DNA from 3 places in the Mesorhizobium sp. RCAM 06353 genome. Region 3 is predicted to be linked to each of the others. Evidence: riboswitches for the same ligand, from Rfam matches in the RefSeq annotation. Region 3 holds a riboswitch; each other region holds the start of a gene.
The links. Region 3 has a riboswitch for cobalamin ahead of bluB (5,6-dimethylbenzimidazole synthase). Riboswitches for the same ligand answer to the same signal wherever they lie in the genome.

Region 1 (3,269 bases), 2.0 Mb from region 3:
TCGATCTGCCGGTGCCATCAGCCGTGGACGCACACCGCGAATTGCTGCGCATCTCCGCCCGCGCCCACGGCGTCGCGACATCAGGCGATTTGCGCGACTATTTCCGCCTGTCGCCGGCCGACATGAAGGGCCGGCTGGAGGAATTGGTCGAGGCCGGCGAGCTGGTGCCGGTGCGTGTCGAAGGCTGGGACAAGCCGGCTTACCTCTATAAGGACGCCCGCCTGCCCCGAAAAATCGAGGCGCGCGCCTTGCTGGCGCCCTTCGACCCGGTCGTCTTCGAACGCTCGCGCTCTGAACGCCTCTTCAATTTCCATTACCGCATCGAGATCTACACACCGGCCGAAAAGCGGCAGTACGGCTATTATGTCCTGCCCTTCCTGCTCGGCGACCGGATCGTCGCACGCGTCGACCTTAGAGCCGACCGGCCGGCGAGCGTCCTGCGCGTGCACGCGGCCTACCCCGAGCCCGGTGCGCCGCCTGAAACCGCCGCGCAACTGTTCGAGGAACTGAAGCAGATGCAGGGCTGGCTCGGCCTTGAACGCATGGAAGTGACGCCGGCCGGTGGGCTGGGGCCGGCGCTGGCCAGTCAGAGAGATGGTCAACCTCCACGGCCTCTGTCATAGACGCTCCAAGAAGCCCGGTAGATTTTGCAATGGCATCGCACAAAGTGCTCGACATGATCCATGGTGCGCTGATTGCACATGGAATGGATGCAGTACGTAGAGAGCAGGACGTTACGCTCCAGTCGGGGCAACTTCGGTTTGAGGCTGAGGTGTTCGAGACGGGCTCTGACCGGCTGGTTCTTGAAATCTACATATTCTCTCCGTTGCTTGATGTTCAGCCGGTCATCGAATCCTTTGCTGGCTTCGGTGACACGCGCGAACAAGAATTGAATCAGGCGTTTGAAAAATTTCTCCGTGGTGTTTTCCACGTGGCCATTGAGGGGCTGGCTGATCATGTGTGCGACAACATGCAGGCCGATGTAGAGATTTGGCAGCGAAGCAGCGCCAGTTGGAAGATCTGGCGCAACAATGCCCGCTGGAAAATCTATGGCGGACCGGTCATTTCCCAGGCCACTACCGAGCTATGCTCGCTGACCCCAAGCTATCCAGCATTCTATGCCAAGCTGGAAAAGCTGTTCACAGCTTCGGTACCCCCTGGAAGCCATTTTGTACGGACCTTTCTGGCAGGCTTGAACGGCACGCTTATTAGTGCCGAAGTCCTTCTGGACAACGTGGTTTGGCAAGAAGGACAGAATCTGGCTGTCGATCATGACTGGGACTATGGCGATGGCTATCAAGCTATCCGGCAGGTTATCCTGGCACTGCCGGAAGCTGGAAGATGACAGCCTCTTGCCGACATCGCCATGTCGTAGCCATGCGTTGACACCGCTGCCTGCAAAAGCCTAAATCCGGTCCAGACGGTCCCTTGCCCGCAACGGCAGGGGCTAAGAGGGAATGCGGTGCGGGATTTCGATCTCAAATCCGCGGCTGTCCCCGCAACTGTAAGCGAAGAGCCAAGGCCGAAAGCCACTGGGAGGTTCCCGGGAAGGCGGCTACCGAGGGCGATGACTCGCGAGCCAGGAGACCTGCCGTCTGCGACAGAAGAATCCGATCGCCCGGCGGGTTTCCGGGCAAGGAGCCCGGTTTTTGGACCAGAACAGCAGTTTTTCGGCTGGCACAGCGGATATTCCGTCCGCCAACAGTGATGCTTTGGCCGGCGTCACCGTCATTGTTTGCGCCTCCTGCCGCGATGAATCCGGCTCGGATGCCCATCCCCGCGCCGGCGAACTTTTGGCTGAAGATACGCGCCAAGCCGCAGCGGCCGACACTATCCGCGTTCGCACGGTTGAATGCCTCGGCAATTGCAAGCATCGCCTTAGTGCTGCCATCCTGCGCGACGGCTGCTGGAGCTATGTGTTCGGCGACTTGACGCTGACCAGCGGCGCCGACCTCGTCACCGGCGCAAAGCTCTTCGCCACCTCGACCGACGGCCTCATCCCATGGCGCGGCCGGCCCGATTCGCTCAAGCGCGGCCTCGTTGCCCGCATTCCACCTCTCGACATGCTGAAGGATTGACCATGACCGCTTCCGTCTCCCGCGTCCCCTGCACCGTCGTCACCGGCTTCCTCGGCGCCGGCAAGACGACGCTGGTCCGCCATCTCCTGGAAAATGCCGGCGGCAAGCGCATTGCGATCATCGTCAACGAGTTCGGCGATATCGGCATCGACGGCGAAATCCTGAAAGGCTGCGGCATCGACACCTGCCCGGAGGAAAACATCGTCGAACTCGCCAATGGCTGCATCTGCTGCACCGTCGCCGACGATTTCGTGCCGGCGCTCGACAAAATCCTGTCGCTGACGCCGAAGGTCGACCACATCCTGATCGAAACCTCGGGCCTCGCTCTGCCCAAGCCGCTGGTCCAGGCTTTCCAGTGGCCAAGCGTGAAGAGCCGCGTAACCGTCGATGGCGTCATTGCCGTGGTCGACGGCCCGGCGCTGGCCGAAGGCCGCGTCGCCAACGACATGGACGCCTTGCAGGCGCAGCGCGCCGGGGATGACAGCCTCGACCATGACGATCCGGTCGAGGAGGTATTCGAGGACCAGATCGCCTGCGCCGATCTGATCATCCTGTCGAAGAGCGATTTGATGGACGCCGCAGGTTCGGCCCGCGCCAACGCCATCATCGGCGAACACTCCGCCCGCGCCGTGAAGATCGTGCCGACGTCGCATGGCAAGGTCGATCCCTCGGTGTTGCTCGGGCTCGGTCTCGCCGTCGAGGACGACATCGAGAACCGCAAGTCCCATCATGACGGTGCGTTCGACCACGAGCATGACGATTTCGACACCTTCATCGTCGACATTGCCTCGATCGCCAATCCGGACGAGCTGGCAAAACGCGTCGCCACCGCCGCCGAGCAGGAAAACGTGCTGCGCGTCAAAGGCTTCGTCGAGGTCGGCGGCAAGCCGATGCGGCTTTTGCTGCAAGCCGTCGGCCCGCGCGTCAATCATTACTATGACCGCGCCTGGACCGCCGCCGACGACCGCCGCTCGCGCCTCGTCGTCATCGGCCTCAAGGGGCTGAACCGCCCGGCGATCGAGCGTATACTCGCCGGCTGATCTCAGACACGGGCCGCGATGCACATCCTCACCACGACCTCCGCCTCGCTCGACGATCTCGCCGAGCCGGTCGATCTGCGGCAGACGCCGGCGGATATCGTGGCCCTGTCCTTCACCGACAGTGACCTTGCCGGACTGGCGGCCGCATGGA
Region 2 (3,269 bases), 2.0 Mb from region 3:
GTCGTCTTGCCCTTGCCCGGGCCGGTGTTGACGATCAGCAGCCCCTTCTCGACCGTCTTGCTCGCCACCTCGGCATCCTGCACCGCCTTGCGCTTGGCCATCTTGGCGCGGTGGCGCTCTTCGTCCTTATCATCGATGTCGGTCATCTCATTTCACCTTGAGCGGCAGCCCCGCCACCATCAGCAGCACGGTGTCGGCAATCGACGCGACCTGCTGGTTGAGCCGTCCGGCGTCATCACGAAATCGGCGCGCCAGGGCATTGTCCGGCACGATACCTTGCCCGACTTCGTTGGAAACCACGAACCAGGGCCCGCGCGGCCGCGACAGCACATCCGTCAGCCGCCGGCATTCCAGCTCGAGATCGTGATCGGCCAGCATGTGATTGGTCAGCCACAGCGTCAGGCAGTCGACAAGCACCGGCTGGTTGTCAGGCAGAGCCGTAAGCGCGCCGGCAAGATCGAGCGGTGCGTCGACGGTTATCCAGCCCTCGCCGCGCCGCGAGCGATGCAGTGCGATGCGCTCGCGCATCTCGTCGTCATAGGCTTCAGCCGTGGCGATATAGGCCCATGGTGACGGCAACGCCGTCGCCAGGGCTTCGGCGTGCGCGCTCTTGCCGGAGCGCGCACCGCCGATGATGAAGGTCAGCGAGCTTCGATCAGGCAAAGCTGTCGCGCAGGCTGGTCGCGGTGCCGGTGAAGCGTCCGCGCACCACGCCGACGACGGCGCCAAGCACCAGCCAGAACACCAGATTGGTCACCGTCACCGCCACCACGAACTGGTGGTGCAGGCCTTCCGGGATCGGCGTTTCGAAGCTGTCGGGCTGCGGCGCGCCGACGATGTGCGGAGCGACGATCAGCGCCACACCAAGGATCGCCAGCGGCAGTGACTTGCGGAACGCGATCAGGCCGAGCCCGGCTGCGGTCGCCGCCACCGTTGCCCACCACCAGATCTGGCGTTCGGTCAGATCGGCCGCAGGCATGGCCGGCAGTTCCGGCGGCAGGCCGAGACCAGGCGCCAGCGTGAATACGGCGAAGCCGGCCAGGCCCCAGAACACGCCCTGGCGCCAGGTGCCGATGCCACCAGCGAATTCCGAAACAGCGACCAGGATCAGCGCAAAGCCGATGCCGGTGACGATATTGGCAAGCACGCTGAAGGCGAAACGCTCGAAACCGTCGGCCGGCGCCCAACCCTCGTCTTCCGCCGGAGCAGTCGCTTCGGCCGGGGCCGGCGCCGCAGTGCTCATGGCATTCCCCGCCGGGGCGGCCGTGCTCATGGCAGTGGTATCCGTTGCGGCCGGTGCCGCGGCATGGTCGTGCTTGTGGCCACCGCCGGCCTGTTCGTAGACTTCCGCCTTCAGGATCAGCGGCACGGTGGCATAGGCCTGCATGCAGGCGAGGACGACGCCAGCCACGAGCCCTGCGATCGCCGCGATGAACACGACGTTGCGAAACAGGTTCATGATGTCAGATCCTCGTCAGTGGCAGGGAAACGCCATCGAATGGCGATAGTCGTGAGCCGCATTGTGGATCGCATCGATATGCGAAAAGCCGACAAAGCCCATCACGAAAATGCCGAGAAACGCAGCAAGAGCGAGCTGCATGAAGCGCGACTGCGAGGAGACGGAGGCGCCGAGGGAGACGGAAGCGGTAGTCATATCTTGTCCTTTCACCCTCCACCCGAGGGCCTGTCAGTTTTGCCGTCGTCGGCAGGTCTCCTGGCTCGCGGATCAGCGCCCTTCTCCACCTTCCCGAAGACGAGATCTTCAGTGGCATATGGAGAGGACTACCGCACACAGTTGCGGGGGCAGCCACGGCATTGGGCAACAAACGAGCCCGCACCGCATTCCCTCTTGGCTCCAAAACGGAACCGACGACTGTATGACTATAGGGAAAATCACGACACGCGGCAAACCAAATTCCGCCGGCAAACAGCGCGATTGCGCCATGCCGTCTCCAGGCACGACAATTGACAATTCTCCTGGCCGGGTGTCGGCTGGAGCCTTCACAGGAAGCCAGCCATGCAGCCCATTGCCAGCGAGCGCGATCCCTATAACGGCCTGACCCGGGCCGAACCGACGCTGCCCTCATCGGCCTATTGGGATGCGGCAGCCTATCAACGCGACCTTGATGCCATCTGGTACAAAAACTGGCTGCTCGTCTGTCGCGAGGCCGATCTGGCCCAGCCGCTGGCGTTCCGCCGGTTCCGCATCGGCACGCAGGACATCATCGTGCTGCGCGACGACACCGGCGCGCTGCGCGCCTTCCACAACACCTGCCGCCATCGCGGCTCGCAGCTGTGCCAGGAAAGCGAAGGCCGGCTGAAGGCGCGGCTGATCACGTGTCCCTACCACGCCTGGTCCTATTCGCTGCGTGGTGACCTTGTGCGCGTGCCGTCGAAATCGCTGCCGGACGGCTTCGACAAGGCCGACCACCCGCTCTATCGCGTCGCGCTGTCGGTGTGGCGCGGCTTCGTCTTCGTCAATCTGCAGGAGGACGCGGCCGGCTCGGCGCAGGAATCCTTCGACCCCGCCTCCGGTAATCTCGGCAACTGGCCGCTGGAAACACTGGTCTCAGGCCATGTGCTGCGCAAGGTGATGAACTGCAACTGGAAGATCTTTTGGGAAAACTTCAACGAGTGCCTGCATTGTCCGGGCGTCCACAAGGACCTGTCGCGGCTGGTGCCGATCTATGGCCGCGGCCTGATGAGCCGGCACGACGATCCCGAATGGACCCGCCACGCCGACAATGACGCGCCGGAGTTTTCCGGCGGCCTGCGCGCCGGCGCCGAAACATGGTCACGCGATGGCCAGACGCACGGGCCGGTCTTCTTAGGCCTGACACCGGCCGAACGTGCCGCCGGCCAGACCTACGTCACCAGCCTGCCCTCGATGTTCATCGTCGGTCATGTCGATTATGTCAGGACCGTTCGCCTGGTGCCGCTCGGCCCCGAACAGACGGAGCTTGTCGCCGAATGGCTGTTCGCGCCCGAGGCGCTGGCCACGACCGACATCGACAACATCGTCGCCTTCGGCACACAGGTGCTGGAAGAGGATGCGGCGATCTGCGAGGTCAACCAGAGGGGCCTGCGCTCGATGCGCCACCAAGCCGGCGTGCTGATGCCCGAGGAATATGACCTGCACCGCTTCCACAACTGGGTGCGCGAGCGGCACGCGGCGCTTGCGCCGTGATCCTTCACAAAGACTTCGGCAGATAGCGCCACGTCACGAAGCCGCAAACCGCCGCAAGCAGGCTGAGCGTGATGAACACCGA
Region 3 (3,269 bases):
TCAGCAGCCATCATTCATCCTTTCATCAGTCGCCCGACATGAGCGGCGACCGAAAATGCCAATCCCTGCAGATCGTAGCCGCCCTCGAGCAGGCTGACGAGCCGGTTGCCGCTGTGGCGGGCCGCACGTTGCACCAACTGGCCGGTCGCCCAGTCGAAATCGTCCTCGGTCAGATTGATCTCTGCCAACGGATCGCGGTGGTGTGCGTCGAAGCCGGCCGAAATGATGATCAGATCGGGCGCGAAATTGTCGAGCGCCGGCAGGACGCGCGACAGGAAGGCATCGCGAAACACCTCGCTGCCGGTCTGCGGCGCCAAGGGCGCGTTGACGATGTTGCCGGCGCCAGTCTCGCTCTTCGCGCCAGTGCCAGGATAAAGCGGCATCTGGTGCGTCGAGCAATAGAGCACCGACGGATCGTCCCAGAAGATGTCCTGCGTGCCGTTGCCATGGTGCACGTCCCAATCGACGACCGCGACGCGCTCGACGCCATGCTTCTTCTGCGCATAGCGCGCGGCGATCGCCGCCGTGTTGAAGAAGCAGAAGCCCATTGCGGTGGCCTTCTCGGCATGGTGCCCGGGTGGGCGGGCGGCGACGAAGACGTTGTCGGCTCGGCCTAAAAAAACATCGTCGACGGCGGCGTTGGCGGCGCCGATCGCGGTGATCACTGCCTGCCAGCTCTTCGGGCTGGCGGTGGTGTCGGCATCGACGCGGGCAAGGCCCTCTTCGGGAATGGCGGCGCGGATGCGGGCGACGAAATCGGCGGGATGCGCGTAGAGGATGGTGGCCTCGTCGCCCTCCGGCGCCTTGACGCGATCAAGCGCGGCAAAGGCTTCGTCGTCGAGGACGCGCTCGATGGCGCGCAAGCGGTCCGGCCGCTCGGGGTGACCGGGCGGTGTGATGTGCTCAAGAAAGATCGGGTGGGTGTAAAGACGGGTTGTCATGCTCCCTATCTAGTGCCCCGGCGCCGCGATGGCCATGCGTAGCGGCTCGATCGCTGGGGAAAATCACACCTGCGTCCATTGGCGTCGCTGCGGGGATTGGCGCCGCAGGAGCTTCGGCGTAAGGTCGCGGCCACTGCCTGGTGCCCGCCGCAAGCGGGAGAATCGGGAACACGGTTGAACTCCGTGGCGTGCCCAACGCTGTGAGGGGGACCGCGCCGGTAAATGCCACTGTCTATGACGGGAAGGCACCGGACGCGGGTTGATCCCGAGCCAGAAGACCGGCCTGGCAGGCATCGTCATCCGCATGGTCAGGCGGAGGACATGGACTGAAATCGCAAGGGGACGAGCGATGCCGGAAACTGTAACCGCTTCTATGAACGACGGATTCGACCGGAGGGCGCGCGACGCAGTCTACCGCGCCATGTTCACGCGGCGCGACGTCCGCAGCCATTTCCTCCCCACCGCACTCGATGATGAGGTGCTGGCGCGCTTGCTGCTCGCTGCCCATCACGCGCCGTCTGTCGGCTTCATGCAGCCGTGGAATTTCATCGTCATCCGCGATGCCGCGAGACGGGAGAAGGTGCGCGACCTGTTCCTCGCCGCGCGAGAACAGGAATTGCCGGCGATCGAGGCCGAAAGACAGGCGCTCTACCGCAAGCTCAAGCTGGAAGGCATCTGCGAAAGCGCGCTCAACATCTGCATCACTTGCGACCGCCAGCGCTCGCAAGGTTCGCCACTCGGACGCTGGCACAATCCGGAGATGGATCTCTACAGCACGGTTTGCGCGGTGCAGAATTTCTGGCTGGCGGCGCGGGCCGAAGGCGTCGGCGTCGGCTGGGTCAGCATCATCGAGCCGCAAGCGTTGAAATGCCTGCTCTCCATTCCCGACCATGTAACGCCTATCGCCTATCTCTGCGTCGGCCGTGTTTCCGAGTTCGCACCGAAACCGGACCTTGAAACGCATGGCTGGGGCCGGCGGCTGCCGCTGCCCGAACTGATCATGAGCGAAACATTTTGCGGGCAAGGCGAGGCGCGGCTCAAGTCAGCGGTGGCGGACCTCAACATCGCTGTCATTGCGCCGGCGCAGCCCGCCGATCAGCGCGTCGCGCCGGCCGTGCCCCAGCGCGAGCCGCCGAACGAGGCCAGCGCCTTGTCCTTCAACTCCCTGAACTTCGACGACCCCTCGGCCAGCCGGGCATCCCAGGCCGGATCGGGCACCTGGCCGGCGATGGTCTTGAAATAGACCTGCATCAGGCAGGCGATGGCGAAGGGTTCTATGAAGGCCGCCTTGAAGGCCCAGGCGAAGACGATGGCGAGCACGAAGGCCCAGCCGGCCAGTTGTCCCGGCATCATGAACAGAATGGCGGCGGCCGGGGCCAGCATCAGCAGGAAAATGACGAACGACACGCCCCACATGATGACCGCCAACCAGATGGCGTTCTTTACCATGGTCTTGCCGTTCTGGGCGTAGAGCACGACGCCTTGCCGCGCGGTCTCGAAGGGCGAGGACGAATTGATGCGGATGTTGTAGCCGAGGATGATCTCGTCAACATAGGTCAGCGACAGGCGGATCACCGTGTTGATGAAAGAGACCAGCCCGCTCAGGCCTGGAATGGGCAGGAAAGCGGCGATGCCGCCAAGCAGGCCGGTGATGGCGCGGATGGCGCCCTTGACCAGCTGGTCGACGACGAAAAGGATGTTGGCCTCGGCGAAACGCTCGGTGACGACCTGCTTCGCATAGGCGATCTGGTTCTGGCCGTCGGGAACATCCCGGCCATCGATCAGATGGACCATGACGGCGATGTGGCCGGCCTTGACGACGTAGAGGATGTATTCGCGGATCCAGTAGACGGCGATCGAGACGACGCCGAAACCGACCACGCCACCCCACAGGGCAAAGGACATTGGCCCGTCGGGATCGGTGGAGATATGGCCGACGCCATAGCCGACCGAGGCGCCGGTGCCGGTCGCCATGATGTAGGCCAGCGTGATGCCGAAATAGACGATCATACGAAAGACAATGAAGGGCCAGGTCCTGATCATGATGGACACCGACCGGCCGATCTCGAAATCCCACATGCTCCGAATCTCCCCTCAGAGATGGCTGCGGAGGATGCGCTCTGCCTGAAGATTGTCAATCGGGGGCGGTGGCCAGCGAGGCGCCAAACGGGGATTTGGGTCTGTTATGAACCTGGTTTTCTGAGGAGGCCTTCAAGCAGCTGCTTGAACGCCGCCACCACCATCTTCGATGTCGCTTCGGGATCGTTCGAATTGGCAATCCGCTGCGCCGCCTGGCTGCTGGCGCCGTTGATCAGCCGTGCGGCGGTC

Region 1: linked by a shared signal. The riboswitch ahead of AC56QX_RS19445 (DUF1636 family protein) and the one ahead of bluB (5,6-dimethylbenzimidazole synthase) in region 3 are both predicted to bind cobalamin.
Region 2: linked by a shared signal. The riboswitch ahead of AC56QX_RS19670 (CbtB domain-containing protein) and the one ahead of bluB (5,6-dimethylbenzimidazole synthase) in region 3 are both predicted to bind cobalamin.

The regions. Positions count from the first base shown of each region.
Region 1 covers NZ_CM185031.1:4,028,578-4,031,846, reverse strand. Annotated here, with positions in the region: gene AC56QX_RS19455 (winged helix-turn-helix domain-containing protein) at 1-623, shown strand, start outside; gene AC56QX_RS19450 (DUF6348 family protein) at 653-1,345, shown strand; cobalamin riboswitch at 1,405-1,610, shown strand; gene AC56QX_RS19445 (DUF1636 family protein) at 1,650-2,078, shown strand; gene cobW (cobalamin biosynthesis protein CobW) at 2,081-3,118, shown strand; partial or broken gene cobN (cobaltochelatase subunit CobN) at 3,137-3,269, shown strand, end outside.
Region 2 covers NZ_CM185031.1:4,076,381-4,079,649, reverse strand. Annotated here, with positions in the region: gene cobO (cob(I)yrinic acid a,c-diamide adenosyltransferase) at 1-146, opposite strand, end outside; gene cobU (bifunctional adenosylcobinamide kinase/adenosylcobinamide-phosphate guanylyltransferase) at 148-663, opposite strand; gene AC56QX_RS19675 (CbtA family protein) at 656-1,459, opposite strand; gene AC56QX_RS19670 (CbtB domain-containing protein) at 1,475-1,654, opposite strand; cobalamin riboswitch at 1,688-1,886, opposite strand; gene AC56QX_RS19665 (aromatic ring-hydroxylating oxygenase subunit alpha) at 2,018-3,187, shown strand; gene AC56QX_RS19660 (MFS transporter) at 3,192-3,269, opposite strand, start outside.
Region 3 covers NZ_CM185031.1:6,064,943-6,068,211, forward strand. Annotated here, with positions in the region: gene AC56QX_RS29485 (exodeoxyribonuclease VII small subunit) at 1-11, opposite strand, end outside; gene AC56QX_RS29490 (histone deacetylase family protein) at 15-941, opposite strand; cobalamin riboswitch at 1,063-1,242, shown strand; partial or broken gene bluB (5,6-dimethylbenzimidazole synthase) at 1,363-1,872, shown strand; gene AC56QX_RS29500 (hypothetical protein) at 2,037-3,020, opposite strand; gene AC56QX_RS29505 (TetR/AcrR family transcriptional regulator) at 3,125-3,269, opposite strand, start outside.